2 regions of the Paenibacillus sp. USHLN196 genome follow, and region 1 is predicted to be linked to the other one. Evidence: riboswitches for the same ligand, from Rfam matches in the RefSeq annotation. Region 1 holds a riboswitch; the other holds the start of a gene.
The links. Region 1 has a riboswitch for FMN ahead of WFI24_RS02740 (DMT family transporter). Riboswitches for the same ligand answer to the same signal wherever they lie in the genome.
Positions count from the first base shown of each region.

Region 2: another riboswitch for FMN. It lies ahead of ribD (bifunctional diaminohydroxyphosphoribosylaminopyrimidine deaminase/5-amino-6-(5-phosphoribosylamino)uracil reductase RibD); the one in region 1 lies ahead of WFI24_RS02740 (DMT family transporter).

Region 1 is NZ_JBBCYH010000001.1:641,470-644,892, forward strand. It holds gene WFI24_RS02725 (amidohydrolase family protein) at 1-149, opposite strand, end outside; gene WFI24_RS02730 (CGNR zinc finger domain-containing protein) at 270-821, opposite strand; gene WFI24_RS02735 (DinB family protein) at 964-1,464, shown strand; FMN riboswitch at 1,548-1,701, shown strand; gene WFI24_RS02740 (DMT family transporter) at 1,846-2,826, shown strand; gene WFI24_RS02745 (amidase) at 3,016-3,423, shown strand, end outside.
Region 2 is NZ_JBBCYH010000008.1:312,572-315,994, reverse strand. It holds gene WFI24_RS20780 (bifunctional 3,4-dihydroxy-2-butanone-4-phosphate synthase/GTP cyclohydrolase II) at 1-18, opposite strand, end outside; gene ribE (riboflavin synthase) at 66-734, opposite strand; gene ribD (bifunctional diaminohydroxyphosphoribosylaminopyrimidine deaminase/5-amino-6-(5-phosphoribosylamino)uracil reductase RibD) at 795-1,898, opposite strand; FMN riboswitch at 2,222-2,388, opposite strand; gene WFI24_RS20765 (hypothetical protein) at 2,555-3,423, opposite strand, start outside.

The DNA of each region.
Region 1 (3,423 bases):
TCAATTACCTCCGCATCCGGAATATCAAGGTCGGGCTGGACCGCCGTGATCAGTGAATCCTGGATCAGGACGTCCGCCCTTTTATACTGTCCAATTCGAGCATCCATCGACAACACACAGCCATTTTTCAACAGATAACTTGTCCGCACAAGACACATCTCCCATCTGATTTGGTTTGAAAGACGATCATATCCTGCATACGAATCCGAACGGCTTCTGACTGTTTTTTCGCTAGTATATATACATGATATAGTTATTGTTAATATTTATCAATTTTGGGTTATTCGTTTCGCTCGAAATCTTCTGACTTTCATCAAGTTCCCGCACATCTTATCATCACAATACTTCTGTGTTCTGCTTCGGGTGTCATCATAAAACATCCAGCGGCAATCCGAATTATCACAGATCCGAATCCTGCCCGCTTCTCCCTCCACCAAAGTCACAGCAAAATCAGCAGCTACCTCAGCCATAACCTGATGCCAATGAACTTCTGTCGGAACAAGTTGAATTTGTAATTCCTGATTCATTGAGGTCAATCTTCTTCTTATCGTTCCTGCTTCCATAACAGAGTTCAACCATTGTCTTTCCTCATCTGTTAATGATGCTCCGGAAGAGACTCGAGCTCCCAAGGTCAGCAATCCATCCCTGAAATTTCTGATCTCCAATTCATCCTCAGATGATGCGGGTACAGGAGCTTGCAGCTTCCATCTAACCAGAAAGTCTCGCTGCCAGTCTGCCTTCCCCAGCCTGTCCTCGGATCGATCTCCCCCACGCCAATCGTGATAATCACTGTTTACAAAATCGGTCCATAGTCTGTCCATATGTGCCTCCGTTTTATGTAACCATCTTAAATCGAAAAAGATAGTTACACTCATTCCTTGTTGTGTTATATTAAGTGTAACCTCAATAAGCAGTTTTAGCTAGTTACACCAACCATAATAGCATTCAAGGAGGAATAAAGGCATGACGAAAACTACAGCATTAGATGTGTTACTTATTCAAAAAGATGAAACCTGGGATCAGTGTAATTGGATTGTACCTTTGTCCAAATCCCTGGAAGGTCTTACAGCAGTACAAGCAGCCTGGGCTCCGCCTTCAGGAGGATTAAGCATCTGGCAGTTGGTTAACCATATGTATTATTACAACCATCGCTTATTATGTCGCATGCAAGGTAAGGAACCTACCCTTCCCGCTGTAGACTCCAATGAATACACGTTTGGGAATTCTGGAGATGCAACGGACGCAGAAGGATGGAATACACTGCAACAGGGTACAACTCGATTAGCTCAACAGTTGCGAGATCAATTGGCGGCGCTGCAGGAGTCAGATCTGGAAGCTACTTATATGGACTCTGAAGAGAAGTGGGCACACGAACTTGCCCGCTGGGTACTCCATGATGCGTATCACGCAGGTCAGATCGTGCTTCTTCGCAGACAGCAAGGGAGCTGGAATATCATTTTCTGAAAAAAATGCTTGAACTGCTAGCGCTTACAGGAATAAGATGAACTTATTAATGTTACAGCTTGTTCAACACACTATTAATTGAATAGGATCTTCGGGGTAGGGTGCAATTCCCAACCGGCGGTGATGTTCTTCGGAACCAGCCCGCGACTCGCTATATGTTCTTAACGAAGGACATATAGCGACTGACTTGGTGTGAATCCAAGGCCGACGGTACAGTCCGGATGAGAGAAGATCAACACATTGACATGCCGTTCACGGGAAGGCCTCTTTCCTGACGCATGTCCTTGGATGAGCCCCCGTTTATTTGGTATATACCAAAACGGGGGCTTTTGTCGATTTTGCCAACTGAAGATTCCGTGTTCTGACGAAGGAGTCCTGAATATGGAAAAGACATCATCAGCATCAGCGGTTTACCGGAAGGAACGAAGTAATACCGGATTCTGGCTTGTTGTTCTCGGCGCCGCCCTATGGGGTGTGGATCCACTCTTCCGCATTATTTTGCTTAATACAATGACATCCACACAGATTGTACTGGTGGAGCATATCATCGTCAGTCTTATAGCCATTCCCGTGCTATGGAAATTCCGGGCTGATCTGAAGAACTTGCGCGCTCGCCACTGGATTGCCGTGATCTTTATCTCATGGGGTGGTTCAGCACTCGCAACAGTATTGTTCACCATGGCCCTTACACATAACGATCCCAACACGGTACTTTTATTGCAAAAAATGCAGCCACTGTTCGCTATCGTTCTGGCTAAGCTGTTATTGAAAGAGACATTGCCTCGTCGCTTTGGCGGACTGTTCTTCATTGCACTTGCAGGAACATATTTGCTAACTTTCGGCTTTACACTGCCACTAGGTAACTGGGACAACTGGATTCATGCAGGTAGCCTGTTATCCCTTGGGGCTGCTGCCTTATGGGGAGGTTCAACCGTAATGGGCCGATTGATGCTGGGACAGGCGCGTTATGAAACGGTCACCTCTCTTCGCTTCGTCGTTGCTCTCCCGCTCCTGATCTTTATGACGTGGAACGAAGGTGCGCCGTGGACGTTTCCATCTGGAACGGGTGAACAGACTGCTGTCATCCTCAACATTCTTGGCCAGGCATTGTTACCAGGTTTGCTCAGTCTTCTGTTATATTACAAAGGTCTATCGTCGACCAAAGCTTCTGTTGCAACTCTCGCGGAACTGAGCTTCCCGATGGCAGGTGTGTTGGTGAACTGGATTGCTTTCCGTACGCTGATTACATGGGAGCAGCTGCTTGGCTTTATTTTGATCTGGGTTGCCCTCTTCGCCATTTCCAAACAGCAGGAACGATCATCAACGGCGTCCGATGCGGCACCGAAGCTTCGTACAGAGTAAGTGGATGTTTTATTAAAGGTTTATCAAAGGATCAAATAAAACATGAAAGCACTGCACATCGAATTCGATGAGTAGTGCTTTTTTTCTCTTCATTACTCGATACTCGATCATTTTTGTCTTTTATCTATTCCGGTGGTACGATGACATATGGAATAACAGATGAACTATATTCAGAGAGGAACGATCATCATGTCTTCATTCTCATATACCTCCTACGATGCGGTAGGTTTGGCTGAACTGATCCGATCCCGGGAAGTATCTCCGGTTGAATTGCTGGAGGCGGCATTTGCACGTCTTGAAGAAGTAAATCCGCAGCTTAATGCGGTTATTCGTACATATGAAGCTCGTGCGCGGCAAGAAGCGGGCTTGGTTCACCCTGGAGAACAACCTTTTGCCGGTGTTCCCCTGCTTCTGAAAGATATTTCCCAATCCTTGGAAGGTGAATTTCTAACCTCAGGCTCACGCCTGTTCAGCGAGCATCGTGCATTGCGCAGTTCTAATTTTGTCTCTCGACTGCGTGATGCCGGCTTTATCATTATAGGACATACCAATACGCCAGAATTTGGTTTAAAAAATATTACCGAGTCCCGTCTTCAT
Region 2 (3,423 bases), on a different contig from region 1:
AATGGATTGTTCTGACATTGGTCCACCTCCAGTATATTTCTGTTCTCTATGTTCTTGTATAGATATTATGCAAATCCGTGATTGGCGAGAAAATCTTCACTGATACTGCGCGGCTTGCCAGCACCTGTCTCCTGATGTCCTCTTCCATACTGAAGCAGATGATCCACATATTTGCCTAAAATATCGCATTCGATATTAATGGTATCCCCTGTCTTTTTCACATTTAGTACAGTCTCACCAATGGTGTGCGGGATAATGGAAACGGTGAATGCACTCTGTGACGTATGAACAACAGTCAAGCTAATACCGTCCAATGTAACGGACCCCTTAGGAATCAGGTATTTGAACAACTGGTGATCATCAGGTTTGATTTCAAACACAATCGCATTCTGATCACGTGTTATACTGCCAATCACTCCAGTACCATCCACATGGCCTTGAACGATATGTCCGCCAAAACGGCCACCTGATTGCATGGCTCGCTCCAGATTAACTTTACTGCCAGATTGCAACTGACTGAGATTGGTATGCCGAAACGTTTCAGGCATTACATCAGCGGTAAAACCTCCACCTTCCAGCGTTGTCGCAGTTAAGCACACTCCGTTCACTGCTACACTATCGCCAATCTTCAGATCGTCCATGATGGCGGAAGCTCCGATATTCAGGACCATCGCTTCGCCTTTCCGACCAATACGCCGAATCTGACCGACTTCTTCCACCAAACCGGTAAACATGCTGCCGCCTCCCTCGATCATTTCTAAGGACCCTAACTTACTACTTTAAGATCCATTTATTTATTCAGGCCATACCGGAATACCGCCAATGCTGATATTATCCCCAACTTGTTTGATTTCCAGCTGATTCAATTGAATCGCCTGATTCATGCGTTCCACACCCTCGAAGCGGAAACTTCCAGGTGTATCATAACCGCCTACAATCTTTGGGGCGATGAACATAAGTAGTCGATCGACCAATCTTGCCTCCAGCATGGCTCCATTCAGGGTGCCTCCACCTTCAAGCAAAATTGAACCAATCTCACGCTCACCCAGCTTGCTAAGTCCGCTTAACAGATCCACACGTGGCCCAGGACCACAGCGTATAATTTCGACACCATAGGCTTCCAAACGCTCAGCAGCTTCAGGACTGGCTTCGTCTGTTGTCAGTACCCATGTTGGGGCTAGACCATCTTTAACCATTTTGGCACCTAAAGGAAGACGTAACTTGGAATCCACCACAATGCGTACCGGACTGATGCCTTCCACTTGCAAACGGGTTGTAAGCTCCGGATTATCGGCAATCACTGTGTCTACGCCAACCATAATTCCCTGGTGACGATGACGAAGGGCGTGCACAATCTCACGAGCGGGCTCATTAGAAATCCACTTGCTGTCTCCGCTGCGAGTGGCAATCTTGCCATCCAACGTAGTAGCTGTCTTCAGCGTCACAAAAGGTAGGCCCGTTGTAATAAATTTAATGAATTTTTCATTCATCCGTCTTCCACGCTCACGCAATACGCCAACTTCAACTTCAATGCCTTGTTGACGGAGCATGCTAATGCCCCTGCCGGATACTTGCGGATTTGGATCTTCACAACATACCACGACACGTTTAACCTTTTCGTGAATCAGGCGTTCACTGCAAGGTGGCGTCTTGCCGTAATGACTACAGGGCTCAAGTGTAACGTATACCGTACTGCCTTCTGCGTCGCTGCCTGCCATGTTCAATGCATGTACCTCTGCATGACCGGTTCCACGTTTCAGATGACTTCCCAGGCCTACAATACGCCCTTCTTTCACAACTACACATCCAACGACCGGATTAATTCCCGTTTGTCCTTGTGCTCGTTCTGCCATATCAAGTGCCAGTGCCATATAAAATTCATCATTGATCATTTCCAAATCCGTTCACCCCGCGGTTTAAAGTCTTGATTATGAAAAAAATCCCCGTCGAACAATCAGTTCGATGGGGATGATGAGAGACAAATGTCAACAGCAGGAGTGAAATGGATACAGCACGCCAACACTTTGCCCAAAACTTCATTTCGGGCAAGTGAAAATAGACACATACCTTAATGAACATCAATCACAGGTAAAGAGCTTCTATAGTGTGGCACATGTATGGAACTGTCCGGCGTAACCGGATCTTCCCCGCACAGTGAATACATCACGAATAGTGACTGTGCAGCAATACTCCTGCTGAGTACAAACCTGTTAGGTCTGCACCTCTCCTTCTCCCATCCAGACTATACTGTCGGTTCTGGAATTACACCAGATCAGCCATCTGCCACAGGCAGACAGGTCACGGACTTTGCATCAAGTGCTGGACATGTGTCCTTACACTTCCTGCATCACCGCCGGTAGGGAATCGCACCCTGCCCTGAAGGATTGCTTTCGTTATTAATTGGATGTTAGCACTTTAATGCCAAAAAATCAATTGTTTTTTGTTCCTTTTTGTCACATACTAACTTTTAATAAGCTAAGAAACAACAAAAAACCGCTTCCTCCCATGGAGGTACGGTTTTTCTTTGAAAGCATTTCATATTCATCGTCTCATTCTACAATTCGGGAAAACACCAACTCGCCATATGCTTTAATTCTTTGGCATTATGAAATGGAATGCGGTCAGGTTCTTGCAAGGGCGAAGTCGGAAGCGGGAACTCTCTTGCCACCCTTCTGACCCAACTTGTGGAATCGATCGCTATAGCCGAGCATTTCCAGCGTCCATTCGTTCTCGGTCGAAATGTCTCATGCAAATCTGCTTTTCCCGGCATCTCTGGAAACACACCATCCAGATATTCGACGATGACGCGTTTGTCTCTGACTTCATGACAATACACCGTCACCCATACACCTTCCCTGACCCGAACAGCATACACATCTCCAGGCTGTACCTCCCCGGTACCTGCATCAGGAGATGCTTTTGGTACTTTCCCCCGGACACTTCTCTTCTTCTCCAATGCTCCTAAGATCGTGTCCTTTACAGGTGGGCTCTCTTCAGGCTTCTCTTCATGAGATGTACTACTCAGATCAAAACCATGGAATATCTTGTTCAGGTTGTTCTCATTAATTCCAATAGATGAGTCCCACCACGCCAAAGGCGCCTGTACTTCAACCCGTACATTGGGACGCTCGTCACGCTGTATGTAAGAAGTAAATTGAGTTATCATTCCGGGATGTTCCGGCGTATCCAGTATGCCAATCAGAGCTAACGTCTCGAGCAGGTCACGATAGGCATATTCCTTTTGTGTAGGCAAAAGCCGTTCCTTCTTGAGCGCTATTGCTGCCTTGCTGTAGCGTGTTTTGGGAGGTAATTCGCGAAGCACCGTTAACACCGCACGGAATGTCCAGCGGTCGTATTCATTTGGTATTGGAAGCTCCTGTGCGGCAGCCAGCTCTCGAAGTGCTAGCATTTGTCCAAAGGGAT